Linked DNA regions of Azotobacter salinestris. The protein of the gene in region 1 interacts with the protein of each later gene in a pairwise test. Links are inferred from orthologs where the notes say so. Each region holds a gene or a part of one and is shown in the gene's direction. Other genes may lie near its edges. The genes, in order: GCU53_RS03345 and GCU53_RS16260.

Region 1 (8,454 bases):
TCGCCCTGTTCCCGCTCGCCGTGGGGCCCGAGTCGCAGCTTTTGCAGACGCTCTCGCCCGGGCTGATCTGGGTGGCGGCACTGCTAGCCGTACTGCTGTCGCTCGATGGCCTGTTCCGCAGCGACTTCGAGGACGGATCACTGGAGCAATGGGTGGTTGCACCGCATCCGCTGCCGCTGCTGGTGCTGGCCAAGGTGCTGGCGCACTGGCTGTTCTCCGGGCTGGCGCTCGTGCTGCTGGCGCCGCTGCTGGCCCTGATGCTGGGGCTTCCGGCGCGCTGCCTGCCGGTGCTGCTGCTCTCGCTGCTGCTCGGCACGCCGATCCTGAGCCTGCTCGGCGCCGTCGGCGCGGCGCTGATCGTGGGCCTCAAGCGTGGCGGCCTGCTGTTGCCGCTGCTGATTCTGCCGCTGTACATCCCCGTGCTGATTCTCGGCAGCGGGGCGCTGCAGGCGGCACTGCAGGGGTTGCCTGCGACTGGCCATCTGCTGTGGCTGGCCAGCCTGGCCGTACTGGCCGTGACCCTGCTGCCCTTCGCGGTCGCTTCCGGCCTGATCATCAGCGTCGGCGAGTGACAGGCTTGTCCGGAGCGTCGGAGAGCGATTGCGAAACGACCGAAGCGGGCCGGTCGCAACCGGCCTGGTGACAATGTGAGTGGTCTCGATGAATTGGACGTGGTTTCACAAGCTGGGTTCGCCAAAGTGGTTCTATGAAATCAGCGGCCGCTGGCTGCCCTGGTTCGCTGTGGCCGCCGCGCTGCTGCTCGGTGTCGGCCTGGTCTGGGGGCTGGCCTTCGCGCCGCCGGACTACCAGCAGGGCAACAGCTTCCGCATCATCTACATCCATGTGCCGGTGGCCTTCCTCGCCCAGTCCTGCTACGTGCTGCTGGCGGTGGCCGGGGTGGTCGGGCTGGTCTGGCGCATGAAGCTGGCCGACATCGCCCTGCAGTGCGCCGCCCCCATCGGCGCCTGGATGACCTTCATCGCGCTGGTCACCGGCGCCATCTGGGGCAAGCCGACCTGGGGCACCTGGTGGGTCTGGGATGCCCGGCTGACCTCGATGCTGATCCTGCTGTTCCTCTATTTCGGCATCATCGCCCTCGGCCAGGCGATCGCCAACCGCGACAGCGCGGCCAAGGCCTGCGCAGTGCTGGCGGTCGTCGGGGTGGTCAACATCCCGATCATCAAGTACTCGGTCGAGTGGTGGAACTCCCTTCACCAGCCGGCCACCTTCACCCTGACCGAGAAGCCGGCGATGCCCATGGAAATGTGGCTGCCGATGCTGGTCATGGTGCTCGGCATCTACTGCTTCTTCGCCGCCGTGCTGCTGATGCGCATGCGCCTCGAGGTGCTCAGGCGCGAGGCGCGCAGCAGCTGGGCCAAATCCGAGATCAAGGCTCTCGTGGGGGCGCCATGAGTTTTTCCTCGTTCGCCGAATTCGTCGCCATGGGCAACCATGGTCTCTATGTATGGTCGGCCTATGGCATCAGCCTGGTGGTGCTGGTCATCAATGTCGCCGGACCGCTGCTGGCGCGCCGGCGCTACCTGCAAGAAGAGGCGCGTCGCCTGCGCCGGGAGGAATCGAAGTGAATCCTGTGCGCAAGAAGCGACTGTTCATCGTGCTGGCGATCCTCGCCGGCATGGGCATCGCCGTGGCGCTGGCCCTGTCCGCCCTGCAGCAGAACATCAACCTGTTCTACACCCCCAGCCAGATCGCCGCCGGCGAGGCGCCGCAAGGCGCCAGGATCCGTGCCGGTGGCCTGGTGGAGCAGGGCTCGGTGCAGCGCGAGGCGGACTCGCTGGCGGTGTCCTTCCGGGTCACCGACGGCGCCGAGACGGTGACCATCCGCTACCAGGGCATCCTGCCGGACCTGTTCCGCGAGGGGCAGGGCATCGTCGCGCTGGGTCGGGTGGATGCCGACGGCACGCTGCAGGCCGACGAGGTGCTGGCCAAGCACGACGAGAACTACATGCCGCCGGAGGTCAGCCAGGCGCTGGAGAAGAGCGGCATGCTCAAGCACTACGAGGGCGGCAAGCCGGGAGGCACGCAATGATTCCCGAGCTCGGCCATCTGGGGATGATCCTCGCCCTGTGCCTGGCGCTGGTGCAGGGTACTTTGCCGCTGATCGGCGCCTGGCGCGGCGACCGCCTGTGGATGAGCCTGGCCGTGCCGGCCGCCTGGGGTCAGTTCGCCTTCCTGCTATTCGCCTTTGCCTGTCTGTCCCAGGCCTTCCTGGTCGACGATTTCTCGGTCGCCTACGTGGCCGGCAACTCCAACAGCGCCTTGCCCTGGTACTACAAGCTCAGCGCCGTGTGGGGCGCCCACGAAGGATCGTTGCTGCTCTGGGCGCTGATCCTGTCCGCCTGGACCTTCGCCGTGTCGATCTTTTCCCGGCAGCTGCCGGAGGAGATGCTGGCCCGCGTGCTGGGGGTGATGGGGCTGATCAGCGTCGGCTTCCTGCTGTTCCTGATCGTCACCTCCAACCCCTTCTCGCGCCTGCTGCCGCAGGCGCCGGTCGACGGTCGCGACCTCAACCCGCTGCTCCAGGACTTCGGCCTGATCGTCCATCCGCCGATGCTCTACATGGGCTACGTCGGCTTCTCGGTGGCCTTCGCCTTCGCCATCGCCGCGCTGCTCGGCGGCCGTCTGGACGCCGCCTGGGCACGCTGGTCGCGGCCCTGGACGCTGGTCGCCTGGGCCTTCCTCGGCGTCGGCATCGTGCTCGGCTCCTGGTGGGCCTACTACGAGCTGGGCTGGGGCGGCTGGTGGTTCTGGGACCCGGTGGAGAACGCCTCCTTCATGCCCTGGCTGGTGGGCACCGCGCTGCTGCACTCGCTGGCGGTGACCGAGAAGCGGGGGGTATTCAAGAGCTGGACGGTGCTGCTGGCCATCGCCGCCTTTTCCCTGAGTCTGCTCGGCACCTTCCTGGTGCGCTCGGGCGTGCTGACCTCGGTGCATGCCTTCGCCAACGACCCGGAGCGCGGCGTGTTCATCCTCGGCTTCCTGCTGCTGGTGGTCGGCAGCTCGCTGACCCTGTTCGCCCTCCGCGCACCGGTGGTCAAGAGCCAGGTGGGCTTCGCCCTCTGGTCGCGGGAGACCCTGCTTTTGGTGAACAACCTGCTGCTGGTGGTGGCGACCTCGACCATCCTGCTCGGCACCCTCTATCCGCTGCTGCTGGATGCGCTGTCCGGCGCCAAGCTGTCGGTCGGCCCGCCGTACTTCAATGCGCTGTTCCTGCCGCTGATGGGCCTCCTGATGCTGAGCCTGGCCATCGGCGTTCTGGTGCGCTGGAGGGACACCCCGCTGAGCTGGCTGATCGGCATGCTCGCGCCGGTGCTGCTGGCCAGCACGGCGTTGGCCCTGCTCGCCGGCTTCGCCCTCGGCGATTTCGCCTGGGCGGTGCTGGCGACCGCCTTTCTGGCGGCTTGGGTAGTTCTTGCCGGGGCGCGCGACCTGCTCGACAAGACCCGTCACAAGGGCCTGTTCAAGGGGCTGCGCAGCCTTTCGCCGAGCTACTGGGGCATGCAGCTGTCCCATGTGGGGATCGCCGTCTGCGCCCTGGGCATCGTCCTGACCAGCCAGGAAAGCGCCGAGCGCGACCTGCGCATGGCGCCGGGCGATGCCGTGGAGCTGGGCGGCTACCGCTTCGTCTTCGAGGGCACCCGACACCATGAGGGTCCCAATTTCGTCGCCGACCGGGCCAGCGTCCGCGTCTTCGAGGGGGACCGCGAGGTGGCCGTGCTGCAGCCGGAGAAGCGCCTCTACACCGTGCAGCGGATGCCGATGACCGAGGCCGGCATCGACGCCGGCTTCACCCGCGACCTCTACGTCGCCCTGGGCGAGCCGCTGGAAAACGGCGCCTGGGCGGTCCGCCTGCACATCAAGCCGTTCGTCCGCTGGATCTGGCTGGGGGGCCTGATGATGGCCTTCGGCGCAGTGCTGGCGGCCTGCGACCGGCGTTATCGGGTCAAGGTCAAGACCCGCGTGCGCGAGGCCCTGGGCCTTGCTGGACAAGGAGCCTGAAGGTGAAACGAGCGATACTCCTGCTGCCGCTGGCGCTCTTCCTGGGCGTCGCGGCCTTCCTCTACCGTGGTCTGTTCCTCGATCCCGCCGAGCTGCCCTCGGCGCTGATCGGCAAGCCTTTCCCGCCGTTCTCCCTGCCGGCCGTGGAAGAGCCGGGGCGCACGCTCACGGTCGAAGACCTCAAGGGCAAGCCGTCGCTGGTCAACGTCTGGGCGACCTGGTGCGTGTCGTGCAAGGTCGAGCACCCGGTGCTCAACGAACTGGCCCGGCGCGGCGTGAACATCGTCGGCGTCAACTACAAGGACGACAACGCCAGCGCGCTGAAATGGCTGAAGGAGTTCCACAACCCCTACCAGCTCAACATCCGCGACGAGCAGGGCAGCCTGGGCCTCGACCTCGGCGTCTACGGCGCACCGGAAACCTTCCTCGTCGACAGGCACGGCATCATCCGCCACAAGTTCGTTGGGGTGATCGACGAGCGGGTCTGGCGCGAGCAGCTGGCCGCGCGCTACCAGGAGTTGCTGGACGAATGAACGCCCTGATCCGCGCCGCGCTGCTGGGCCTCGTGCTGAGCGCGACGGCGCATGCCGCCATCGACACCTACGAATTCAAGAGCGACGCCGAGCGCGAGCGCTACCGCAGCCTGATCGAGGAGCTGCGCTGCCCGAAGTGCCAGAACCAGAACATCGCCGACTCCGACGCACCCATCGCCATGGACCTGCGCCGCGAGATCTACCGCATGCTCGGCGAAGGGCAGAGCGATGAGCAGATCGTCGACTACCTGGTGGCCCGCTATGGCGACTTCGTCCGCTACAAGCCGCCGCTCGACGGGCGGACGCTGCTGCTCTGGTACGGCCCGGCGGGCCTTCTGGCGGTCGGTTTCGGCGTACTGGCGGTGATCCTCGTCCGACGCCGGCGCAGAGCCACCGGCCCTGCATCGACCTCCCTTTCCCCGGCCGAGCGCGAGCGCCTCGCCACCCTGCTGGACAAAAAAGACCCATGATCGATTTCTGGATCGCCGCCGGCCTGCTGCTGCTGCTGGCCCTGGCCTTTCTGCTGCTCCCCGTGGTGCGCGGCTATCGCGCCCAGGCCGAGGAGGATCGTACCGCGCTCAATGTGGCGCTCTATGAGGAGCGTCTGGCCGAGCTGGAGGCGCAGCGCGCGGCCGGCACCCTGAGCGCCGGGCAGCTGGAGGCCGGCCGTGCCGAGGCGGCCCGCGAGCTGCTGGCCGATACCGCCGCTGGCGATGCGCCGCGCCGTGCCTCGCTGGGCAAGGCCGTGCCGATGGCGATGGCGTTGCTGGTACCGCTGCTCGGCTATGGGCTCTACCTGCACTGGGGCGCCAGCGACAAGCTCGAGCTGGCCCGCCAGTTCGCCGAACAGCCGAAGAGCCTCGAGGAGATGACCGCGCGCCTGGAGCAGGCCGTCAAGGTCCAGCCAGACTCCGCCGAGGGCTGGTATTTCCTGGGGCGCACCTACATGGCCCAGGAGCGTCCGGTCGATGCCGCGCGGGCGTTCGAGCAGGCTGCCCGGCTGGCCCAGCGGCCGCCGGAGATCCTCGGCCAGTGGGCCCAGGCGCTGTATTTCGCCGAGGGCAAGCGCTGGACTCCGCAGATGCAGGCGCTGACCGACGAGGCCCTGGCCGGCGATCCGGCCGAGGTCACCAGCCTCGGCCTGCTCGGCATCGCCGCCTTCGAGGAGCGCCGCTTTGCCGATGCCGCCGGTTACTGGGAGCGTCTGGTGGAGATCCTGCCCGAGAGCGATCCGTCGCGGGCGGCCATCATCGGCGGCATCGCCCGGGCGCGCGAGCAGGCCGGCACGCCGGAAGGCGCGCCAGCGACGGCCAGCCAGGTCGAGTTGAAGGTCAGCGTCGCCCTGGCGCCGGAGCTGGCCGGCAAGGTGCAGCCGGACGACAGCGTATTCGTCTTCGCCCGCGCCGTTTCCGGTCCGCCGATGCCGCTGGCGGTCGAGCGCCTGCGGGTGGCCGATCTGCCGGCGCAGGTCGCGCTGAGCGATGCCGATGCGATGACGCCGCAGCTCAGGTTGTCGAACTTCGCCGAGGTGCAGCTGGTTGCCCGGGTGTCGCGGGCCGGCAATCCCATTGCGGGCGACTGGATCGGCCAGCTCGACGCGGTGAGCGCCAAGGCGTCGGGCGAGTACGCCCTGACCATCGATCGAGCCGACGCGCCCTGAGGGCGCAACCCTGGAGGGGAGCCATGAAGGTCCACCTATTCCCGTCGCCGTCCCCGGCCAGGCCCGCCGGGCTGCTGCGCCGTCTGCGCCCGTTCGGCGTGCTGGGCCTGACACTGCTGCTGGCGGCCTGTGCCCACCATGATTACGAGCAGCCGCCCAGGGAGCGCCCGGCACCGAGCCAGCGGCCTCCCGTGCAGCGACCGCCGGCGCAGGTGCCGAAGCAGCCGAGCCAGACGATCAAGTCCCTGCCGCCCAAGTCTGCCAGCCCGCAGCAGAACCGCAGCGGCAACCATCCGCGCTATGCGCCGCCGCCGGATGTCGATGCCTACTGGGACAACAGCCTGGGGGTCTACGTGGTGAAAGGCCGGCCGCTGTACTACCGGGAGCGCCTGTACTACCGCTGGAACGACGGCTGGTACAGCTCTGGACGGCCGAACGGCCCCTGGGAGACGGTCGAGGGGCCGAGCGTGCCGCCGGGGCTGCGCAGCCGCCATTCGCCACGCTGAGTCGCCGGCGTCAGCCGTGCAGTTCTTCCTCGCTGGTTCCCGGGGCGGGTTCCGCATGGTGGGGAAACAAGGCATTGCCGCAACGACTGCAATAGGTGGCATCCGGCTCGTGGACGCTCTTCTTGCAGATCGGGCAATTCTGGTGCAGGCGCTCCGGCTGCATCGCGCTGGCCAGCTCGGCGGTGAAGATGCCGGTGGGCACGGCGATCACCGAGTAGCCGGTGATCATCACCAGGGTCGCCAGGCCCTGGCCCAGCGGGGTCTTCGGCGACATGTCGCCATAGCCGACCGTGGTCACGGTGACCACGGCCCAATAAATGCTCGCAGGAATGCTGCTGAAGCCATGCTCCGGCCCTTCGATCACGTACAGCAGGGTGCCGAAGATGATGACCAGCGTGCTCATGCTGGACAGGAAGACGATGATCTTCTGCCGACTGCCGCGCAGCGCGATGAGCAGGAAATTCGCCTGGCCCAGGTAGGGCAGCAGCTTCAATACGCGGAACACCCGCAGCATGCGAACGATACGGATGACGAGCAGGTACTGGGCCGGGGGGAACAGCAGGGCAAGGAAGGCCGGCAGTACGGCCAGCAGGTCGATGGCCCCGTAGAAGCTGAAGACATAGCGCGATGGCTGCGGATGGATGTAGATGCGCAGCAGATACTCGGCGGTGAAGAGCGCCGTGAGGCCCCATTCGATGGCGTAGAACAGACCGCTGTAGTGGTCGTAGCTCTGCAGGCTGTCGAACATCACCACCACCAGGCTGGCGAAGATGGCCACCAGCAGTGCGATGTCGAAATGCCGGCCGGCCGGCGTATCGCTGAAGAAGACGATGATGTAGAGGCGCTCGCGCCAGCTTTTCTTGTCCATGTATCCCCCGATCGTGTGCCTGGCCAGTGGGCTGGCCGGTTGGCGCACATCCTGCTTTCATTGTGCAAAGGGTCGCCGAAACTGACATTCCAGGCCCGCAATCATAATCGGCTCGTGGAAGCGAGCGATCCAGTCTGGTCCCACGGAGTGGTGCAATGCAGGCTGGGGGAGTGAAATACGCCATGTCCAATGCCGAACTGATCGATCCCTTCGGGCGCCGCATCACCTATCTGCGTCTGTCGGTGACCGATCGCTGCGATTTCCGCTGCACCTATTGCATGAGCGAGAACATGGTGTTCGCGCCGCGCGAGCAGATCCTCAGCCTGGAAGAACTCTACGACGTGGCGGACGCCTTCATCGGCCTCGGCGTCAAGCGCATCCGCATCACCGGTGGCGAGCCGCTGGTGCGCAAGGGCCTGCTCGGCCTGCTGGAGCGTCTGGGCGCGCGCACGGAGCTGGAGGACCTGGCCATGACCACCAACGGCTCGCAGTTGCCGTTCATGGCCGGCGACCTGCGCGCGACCGGGGTCCGGCGTCTCAACATCAGCCTCGACTCGCTGCGTCCGGAGCGTTTCGCCGCCTTCACCCGGCGCGACAAGCTCGACCAGGTCCTGGCCGGCATCGAGGCGGCGCGCGCCGCGGGTTTCGCGCGGATCAAGCTGAACAGCGTGGTGCAGAAGGGCCGCAACGACGACGAGGTGCTCGATCTGGTCGAGTTCGCCGTGGCTCGTGGACTGGACATCAGCTTCATCGAGGAGATGCCGCTCGGTGGCATCTCCAGCCACAGGCGCAGCGAGACCCTCTGCTCCAGCGACGAGGTGCGCCGGCGCATCGAGGAGCGCTTCGATCTGGTGCGCAGCAGTCACG
Region 2 (8,365 bases), 2.7 Mb from region 1 along the record:
CACGGTCTTCAGGGTCTCGACGGTGGTGTAACCCTTGACGAACTTGCGCTGCGCCTGTTCGGCTGCGGCCTGGGCGTTCTCTCGTACCGGGAAGGCGTCCGGCTCCTGGCTCCAGTACCAGCCCAGCAGCCCGGTCACCAGCAGGTAGAGGGCGAGCAGCAGCGCCAGGGCACGGCCCAGCCAGTGGTTGCCGACGACACGCCGCAGGGCGCTGTCGGCCCCACCGTACGCACGGCTTGCGCTTTCTTTCCAGTCCAGCATGGCAAAATCCTTCGTGATTCGAAAAGTCGACCGGCCCACAGGGCCAGCCGCGCAAGCCTAGCATTAATGGAAAGCACACCGGGACAGAGCGGCGCCCGGCCTCGATGCGGGCCGGACACCGACACCGCGCCTGTCGCACGCCGGCCGCAGCCTGCAGCGCTTCGCCGCCTCCGGTATCATCCGCCTCTTTGTATTTCTGCACGTTTCTGCGAGAACGCCATGCGCCGCCTGCTGCCCCTGCTCCTGCTGCTGCTCGCCCTGCCCGCCGCCGCCGGCCTGTTCGACAGCCGGCCCAGCTCCACACTGGGCGGCCTGGACAACCGCGGCGACTTCCTGCCGGTCCGCGAGGCCTTCCGCCTGAGCCTGGTGGACAGCACGCCGCAGGCGGTGACGCTGCGCTTCGTCGCCGCCGAGGGCTACTACCTGTACCGCCAGCGCCTGCAGTTCCGCAGCGAGACGACCGGGGTCGCACTGGGCGAGTCGCGCCTGCCGGACGGCGTGCGCAAGACCGACGAGTACTTCGGGGAGACGGAGGTTTATTACGGCGTGCTCGACGTCGAGCTGCCGCTGGACAACCCTGACGGGCGCCCCTTCACTCTGCAGGTCGGCTACCAGGGCTGTGCCGACAAGGGCCTCTGCTATCCGCCGGAGACCGAGCGGCTGCAGATCGGCGCCGCTGGCGCTCCCGCCGCAGCCCCCACAGCCGGGGCCGCCCTGCCCGCCGGCGCGCCGGGCTGGAGCTGGCGGGAGCTGGCCCTGTTCTTCCTCGCCGGCCTCGGCCTGACCTTCACCCCGTGCGTGCTGCCGATGCTGCCGATCCTCTCCGGCGTGGTGCTGCGCGGGGAGATCGGCGGCGCGCGCGGCTTCGCCCTGTCGCTGGCCTACGTGCTGCCGATGGCCGCCTGCTTCGCCGTGCTCGGCGCGCTGATGGGACTGTTCGGCGCCGAGCTGAACCTGCAGGCGCGCCTGCAATCGTCCTGGGTGCTGGTGCCCTTCGCCGCCTTCTTCGGCCTCTTCGCCCTGGCCATGTTCGGAGTCTTCGAGCTGCGCCTGCCGCAGGCGCTCGCCGCGCCGCTGGAGCGCCTGGCCGGCAACACGCGCGGTGGCTCGCTGTGGGGCGCCGCCGTCCTCGGCGTGCTGTCCAGCCTTTTGGTCTCGCCCTGCGTCTCCGCTCCGCTGGCCGGCGCGCTCTTGTACATCAGCTCGAGCGGCGATGCCCTGGGCGGCGGTCTGAAGCTCTTTGCCCTGGGGCTCGGCATGGGCGCGCCGCTGGTGTTGTTCGCCACCGGCGGCGGCGCCCTGCTGCCCAAGAGCGGCCCATGGATGCTCATGGTGCGCAACGCCTTCGGCGTGCTGCTGCTGGCGGTCGCCGTGTGGCTGCTCGAGCGGGTGCTGCCTGGCCCGCTGGCGCTGGCCCTGTGGGGGCTGCTGGCAGGCGGGGTGGCGCTGTTTCTCGGCGCGCTGGAACTTACCGCGAAGAGCCACCGGCAGAAGCTTGGCCAGCTGGCCGGGCTGGTCCTGCTGGTCTACGCCCTGGCCAGTTGGACCGGCGCGCTGCGCGGCGAGTCCGACCCACTGCGCCCGCTGGGCGGCACATCCCTGTCCGCCGCACCCGCGGCCCGGGCCGCCGGCGCCTGGCAGACCCTCAGCACGCCGGAGGCACTGGACGCCGTCCTGGCCGAAGCGAAGAATGCCGCCCAGCCGCTGTTGCTCGACTGGTATGCTGACTGGTGCATCAGCTGCAAGGTGATCGAGCGCGAGGTGTTTGCCGCCCCGCAGGTCGCCGCGCAGCTCGGCGGCTACCGGCTGATCCGCTTCGATATCACCGCCGGCACCCCGGCACAGCGCGCGCTGCTGGATCGCTACCGGCTGTTCGGCCCGCCGGCCATCCAGTTCTTCGCTGCCGACGGCACCGAGCACGAGGCGCTGCGGGTGGTCGGTGAGATCGACGCCGCCGCTTTTGCGCAACGCCTGCGGGAAAGTCAATCCCAACACTGATCTTGCAAGACATCTGCGAGGAATCGCAGGTAATATGCAGGAAATTCCGGTTAAAATGCCCGGCTGAAGGTCTCGACGGAACGGAGCCCCAGCCAGCCCGCAGCCTGCGGGATGGGCCGGCTCGTTGCCGTGCCCCTTACTCAGTACGCAAGGACAACAACCGACATGGCCACCCTACTGGTGCTGCACGGCCCCAACCTCAATCTTTTGGGCACCCGCGAGCCCGGCGTATATGGCGCCACCACCCTCGCGCAGATCAACCAGGACCTGGAGCGCCGCGCCAGCGAGGCCGGCCATCGCCTGCTCCACCTGCAGAGCAATGCCGAGCATGTGCTGATCGAGCGCATCCATGCCGCCCGTCAGGAAGGCGTGGACCACATCATCTTCAATCCGGCGGCTTTCACCCATACAAGTGTCGCCCTACGTGACGCGCTGCTGGCGGTGAGCATCCCATTCACCGAAGTGCACTTGTCCAACGTGCACAAACGCGAGCCCTTCCGCCATCACTCCTACTTTTCCGACATCGCCGTAGGGGTGATCTGCGGTCTGGGCGCCAGCGGCTACCGGCTGGCCCTGGAAGCCGCCCTCGAACAACTTGAACGTCCCTGATTCGCAACCGGAGTTATTTCGAATGGATATCCGCAAAGTCAAGAAACTGATCGAACTGCTGGAAGAGTCCGGTATCGACGAGCTGGAGATTCGCGAAGGCGAAGAATCGGTTCGCATCAGCCGCCACTCCAAAAACGCTCCCCAGACGATCTATGCCGCCGCACCGGCAATGGCCGCCATGCCTGCGCCGGCCATCGCCGCCCCGGCTGCCGCACCGGCCGAAGCCGCTGCACCGGCCGCGCCCAAGCTGAGCGGCCATGTGGTCCGCTCGCCGATGGTCGGCACCTTCTACCGCTCGCCGTCGCCGAGCGCTCCCTCCTTCGTCCAGGTCGGCCAGAGCGTGAAGAAGGGCGATATCCTGTGCATTGTCGAAGCCATGAAGATGATGAACCACATCGAGGCTGAAGTCGGCGGCGTCATCGAAGCCATCCTGGTGGAAAACGGCCAGCCGGTGGAGTATGACCAGCCGCTGTTCACCATCGTCTGAACCGCGGAGATCCTGCGATGTTGGAAAAAGTCCTGATCGCCAACCGTGGCGAGATCGCCCTGCGCATCCTGCGCGCCTGCAAGGAGCTGGGCATCAAGACGGTGGCTGTGTACTCGACGGCGGACCGCGAACTGATGCACCTGGGCCTCGCCGACGAGAGCGTGTGCATCGGCCCGGCCCCGGCGGCCAAATCCTATCTGCACATCCCGGCCATCATCGCCGCCGCCGAAGTTACCGGCGCGACCGGGATCCACCCGGGCTACGGCTTTCTCGCCGAGAATGCCGACTTCGCCGAGCAGGTGGAGAAATCCGGCTTCGCCTTCATCGGCCCGACCGCCGAGGTGATCCGCCTGATGGGCGACAAGGTCTCGGCCAAGGACGCCATGAAGCGGGCCGGCGTGCCCACCGTGCCCGGCTCCGACGGTCCGCTGCCGGAAGATGAGGAAACCGCCCTGGCGATCGCCCGCGAGGTCGGCTATCCGGTGATCATCAAGGCCGCCGGCGGCGGTGGCGGACGTGGCATGCGCGTAGTGCGCAGGGAAGAGGACCTGATCAAGTCGGCGCGACTGACCCGCACCGAGGCCGAGGCGGCCTTCGGCAACGGCATGGTCTACCTCGAGAAGTTCCTGGAGAACCCCCGCCATGTGGAAGTGCAGGTGTTGTCCGACGGCAAGGGCAACGCCATCCACCTGGGCGACCGCGACTGCTCGCTGCAGCGCCGCCACCAGAAGGTCCTGGAAGAGGCTCCCGCGCCGGGCATCGATCCGCAGGCCCGCGCCGAAGTGCTGGACCGCTGCGTGCGCGCCTGCATCGAGATCGGCTACCGCGGCGCCGGCACCTTCGAGTTCCTCTACGAGGACGGCCGCTTCTACTTCATCGAGATGAACACCCGCGTGCAGGTGGAGCACCCGGTCACCGAGATGGTCACCGGCGTCGACATCGTCAAGGAGATGCTGCTCATCGCCGGCGGCGAGCCGCTGTCGATCCGCCAGGAGGACGTGGTGATCCGCGGCCATGCGCTGGAGTGCCGGATCAACGCCGAAGACCCGGCGACCTTCATGCCCAGCCCGGGCAAGGTCAATCACTTCCACGCCCCGGGCGGCAACGGCATCCGCGTCGACTCGCACCTCTACAGCGGCTATGCGGTACCGCCGAACTACGACTCGCTGATCGGCAAGCTGATTGCCTACGGCAAGGATCGCGACGAGGCCATGGCGCGCATGCGCAACGCCCTGGACGAGATCGTCGTCGACGGCATCAAGACCAACGTGCCCCTGCACCGCGAGCTCACCCGCGATCCCGGCTTCTGCCAGGGCGGCGTGAACATCCACTACCTGGAAAAGAAACTGGGTCTGGACAAGCACTGAGCCACGCGCCAGCGCCGCATGACAGGGTCGCCTTCGGGCGACCCCTGTCGTTTCCGCTGCATCGATTATTATCGCAGGGCGGAAAACTCGCGCAGGGATCTTCCACCTCTTCCGGTGGGAAAGGCCTGCGGCCGTTTCCTTCCCTACCAGAGGCGCATGCTGGCAGAGCCTCCGCCCCTCCAGTAAGCTTGCGCGCCTTTCCGCCCATTCCCGAAGAGGCCTCCCCATGTCCTGGCTGCAAATCCGTCTCGCCATCACCCCCGACCAGGCCGGCGCACTGGAGGATCAGCTGCTCGAGCTGGGCGCGGTCTCGGTGACCTTCATGGACGCCGAGGACCAGCCGATCTTCGAGCCGGATCTCGGCACCACCCCGCTCTGGTCGCACACCCACCTGCTGGCGCTGTTCGAGGCCGATACCGACGCAGACGCCCTGCTCGCCCATCTGCGCCTGCTGCGCGGCGGCGAGCTGCCCGAGCACCAGATCGAGCGCATCGAGGATCAGGACTGGGAGCGCAGCTGGATGGACAACTTCCAGCCGATGCGCTTCGGCCGCCGCCTGTGGATCGTGCCGAGCTGGCACCAGGCGCCGGAGCCCGAAGCGGTCAATCTGCTGCTCGACCCGGGCCTGGCCTTCGGCACCGGCACCCACCCGACCACCGCGCTGTGCCTGGAATGGCTGGACGACCAGGATCTCGCCGGCTGCAGCGTGCTGGACTTCGGCTGCGGCTCGGGCATCCTCGCCATCGCCGCGCTGCTGCTCGGCGCCGAGCGGGCAGTCGGCACCGACATCGATCCGCAGGCGCTGGAGGCCTCGCGCGACAACGCCACGCGCAACGGCATCGATCCGGCACGCTTTCCACTCTATCTGCCGGCCGACCTGCCGCAGCAGCCGGCCGACGTGGTGGTGGCCAACCTCCTCGCCGGTCCGCTGGTGCAGTTGGCGCCGACCATCACCTCGCAGATCAAGCCGGGCGGCCGCCTGGCGCTGTCCGGCATCCTCGCCGAGCAGGCCGAGGAGGTGCGCGCGGCCTACCAGGGCGCCTTCGCCCTCGATCCCAGCGCGGAGAAGGACGGCTGGGTACGCATCAGCGGCGTGCGTCGCTGACGCCCTGCCCCCGGGCCTACGGCTGCGCTAGACTAGCGCCCCGTTCAGTCCAGACCGCCGACTGCCGGCTCGCCGCATGACAGATACCTTCGCCACCCAGTGCCCGCACTGCCAGACCCGCTTCCGCATCAACCGCGCGCAGCTCGATGCCGCCCGCGGTGCGGTGCGCTGCGGCTCCTGCCTGCAGGTATTCAACGCCGCCAAGCACCTGATCGAGCGACCGGCCCCGCCCCAGGCCACGATCGCCGCGGCACCGGCCGCCGCGCCTCCGGCAGCGCCGCCGGCCGACGATCATCCGCCGGCGCCCCCCTCCCACTGGGACTACGACGAACTCGACCTGGGCGATCTGGACCTGGACACCCTTGACCTGGACGAGGAGCTGGCCAAGCTGGAAAGCCAGGAGCGCCAGCTGATGGCGCGCCTGCAGAGCGCCGACGCGCCGCCCCCGACACCACGCCCCGCCGCCTGCCCCCGTCCGGGACCCGTCGAACCGCAGCTGCCGCCCGCCAGCCGTCTGCTCGTCACGCCGAGCGGCCAGGGCGAACGCCCCGAGCCGCCTCTGACCCTGAAACCGCACGTCGCGCAGGACGAGCCGCGCCGCTCGCCGCCGCCCGAATCCCGGGCGGAGCCGCACCAGCCCGCCCCCACCAGTCCACCACCGCGCAACACGCCGGAGCGCCCCGAGGAAGGACTGCTCGAGCTGGCCGACGAACCCCTCCGCCTCGACTGGCGGAAACCGCGCCAACCCTGGGGCCGCCGCCTCGGCTGGATCGCCCTCAACCTGCTGGCAATCGGTGTCCTGGCCGGACAGTACGTCTGGTTCCACTATGACGAGCTGGTCCGCCAGGACAGCTACCGGCCCTGGTTCGAGCGGCTGTGCCCTGTCCTCGGCTGCAGCCTGCCGCCGCTGGTCGACATCGGCCAGATCAAGAGCAGCAACCTGGTGGTGCGCGATCACCCCGAATTCGCCGGCGCCCTGGTGGTCGACGCGATCCTCTACAACCGCGCCACCTTCGCCCAGCCCTTCCCCCTGCTCCAGCTGCGCTTCGCCGACATCAACGGCCAGACCGTCGCCACCCGGCGCTTCAAGCCCGGCGAATACCTGAGCGGCGAACTGGCCGGGCAGCAGGAAATGCCGCCACAGACGCCGATCCACATCTCGCTGGAGATTCTCGACCCCGGCACACAGGCGGTGAATTACAGCCTAAGCTTTCACTCTCCGGAGTGACGCTGCTGCCTGGAGGGCAGCCGCCTGGCTGCCCTCCGGCTGCGGTTGCCTGCCTGTCTGCTGCTCATATTTTGTGCAGGATAGCCTTTATCCATTCATGGAGAGCAGGTATCATGCCCACCCTTTTTTTGCGGTCCCCGTTCGACCTGAAACCAGTCTCCAGCAGGGAAGACCTATGTCGGCGGTACGTATCGGCCCCTACACTTTGCCCAACCGATTGATCCTGGCGCCCATGGCCGGCGTCACCGATCGACCGTTTCGTGCGCTGTGCCGCCGGCTCGGCGCCGGCATGACGGTCTCGGAAATGCTCACCAGCGACGTTCGCCTGTGGAACAGCCGCAAGTCCCGCCTGCGCCTGCCACACGGCGACGAGCCGGAGCCGCGCTCGGTGCAGATCGCCGGCGGCGACCCGCAGATGCTCGCCGAGGCGGCTCGGCGCAACGTCGAGCTGGGCGCGCAGATCATCGACATCAACATGGGCTGCCCGGCGAAGAAGGTCTGCAACAAGGCCGCCGGCTCGGCGCTGATGAAGGACGAAGCCCTGGTCGCCGAAATCCTCCAGGCGGTGGTGGCCGCCGTCGAGGTGCCGGTGACCCTGAAGATCCGCACCGGCTGGGACCAGGCCAATCGCAACGGCGTCAACGTCGCCCGGCTCGCCGAGCAGGCCGGTATCGCCGCCCTCGCCGTGCACGGACGGACCCGCGCCGACCAGTACCGGGGCGAGGCCGAATACGAAACCATCGCCGCCATCAAGCGGGCAGTGTCCATTCCCGTGTTCGCCAATGGCGACATCGACTCGCCGGAGAAGGCCCGTCGGGTGCTCGAGGCCACCGGTGCCGACGGCCTGCTGATCGGCCGCGCGGCCCAGGGGCGACCATGGATCTTCCGCGAGATCGAACACTACCTGCGAACCGGCGAGCACCTGCCGGCCGTGACGGCAGCCGAGGTGGAGCCCATCCTGCTCGAGCACCTGGCTGCGCTGCACCGTTTCTACGGGGAGGAGCAGGGCGTGCGCATCGCCCGCAAGCACGTCGGCTGGTACCTGGCGACCCTGCCCGGCGCGCAGGAGTTTCGAGCCCAGTTCAACCGCTTGGATACCACGGACGCGCAGAGCGCCCACGTTCGACGATTCTTTGCCGAACGTCATGAAGATGGAGAAGGGGTGGCCGCATGACGACGATGACCGAGACCTTAGAGAGTGGAACGACACCCGTGAGCGACAACGCCAATCTGAAACAGCACCTGAACACGCCGAGCGAGGCGGGCCAGACGCTGCGCGACAGCGTGGAGAAGGCGCTGCGCAACTACTT

Evidence for each region.
Region 2: the proteins of GCU53_RS03345 (region 1) and GCU53_RS16260 interact in binary tests that used the Escherichia coli proteins (3 or more experiments, as listed by UniProt). The link is inferred for Azotobacter salinestris from one-to-one orthologs.

The regions. Positions count from the first base shown.
Region 1 is NZ_CP045302.1:730,599-739,052, reverse strand. What follows is about bases 2,830-5,787. They hold GCU53_RS03345 (DsbE family thiol:disulfide interchange protein), read left to right. Parts: upstream 2,830-4,022; coding sequence 4,023-4,553; downstream 4,554-5,787. Other genes in these bases: ccmI (c-type cytochrome biogenesis protein CcmI), read left to right, coding at 5,020-5,787; GCU53_RS03340 (cytochrome c-type biogenesis protein), read left to right, coding at 4,550-5,023; GCU53_RS03350 (heme lyase CcmF/NrfE family subunit), read left to right, coding at 2,830-4,020. Outside these bases: heme exporter protein CcmB, read left to right, coding at 1-572; GCU53_RS03365 (heme ABC transporter permease), read left to right, coding at 661-1,413; heme exporter protein CcmD, read left to right, coding at 1,410-1,586; cytochrome c maturation protein CcmE, read left to right, coding at 1,583-2,050; more of GCU53_RS03350, read left to right, coding at 2,047-2,829; more of ccmI, read left to right, coding at 5,788-6,213; GCU53_RS03330 (hypothetical protein), read left to right, coding at 6,237-6,719; GCU53_RS03325 (ion transporter), read right to left, coding at 6,730-7,587; GTP 3',8-cyclase MoaA, read left to right, coding at 7,770-8,454. UniProt on the Escherichia coli protein: Involved in disulfide bond formation. Catalyzes a late, reductive step in the assembly of periplasmic c-type cytochromes, probably the reduction of disulfide bonds of the apocytochrome c to allow covalent linkage with the heme.
Region 2 is NZ_CP045302.1:3,472,641-3,481,005, reverse strand. What follows is about bases 1-2,869. They hold GCU53_RS16260 (protein-disulfide reductase DsbD), read left to right. Parts: upstream 1-480; coding sequence 481-2,259; downstream 2,260-2,869. Other genes in these bases: aroQ (type II 3-dehydroquinate dehydratase), read left to right, coding at 2,425-2,868; GCU53_RS16265 (DUF2333 family protein), read right to left, coding at 1-261. Also shown: accB (acetyl-CoA carboxylase biotin carboxyl carrier protein), read left to right, coding at 2,891-3,355; accC (acetyl-CoA carboxylase biotin carboxylase subunit), read left to right, coding at 3,373-4,722; prmA (50S ribosomal protein L11 methyltransferase), read left to right, coding at 4,949-5,827; GCU53_RS16235 (DUF3426 domain-containing protein), read left to right, coding at 5,904-7,055; tRNA dihydrouridine synthase DusB, read left to right, coding at 7,231-8,229; DNA-binding transcriptional regulator Fis, read left to right, coding at 8,226-8,365. UniProt on the Escherichia coli protein: Required to facilitate the formation of correct disulfide bonds in some periplasmic proteins and for the assembly of the periplasmic c-type cytochromes.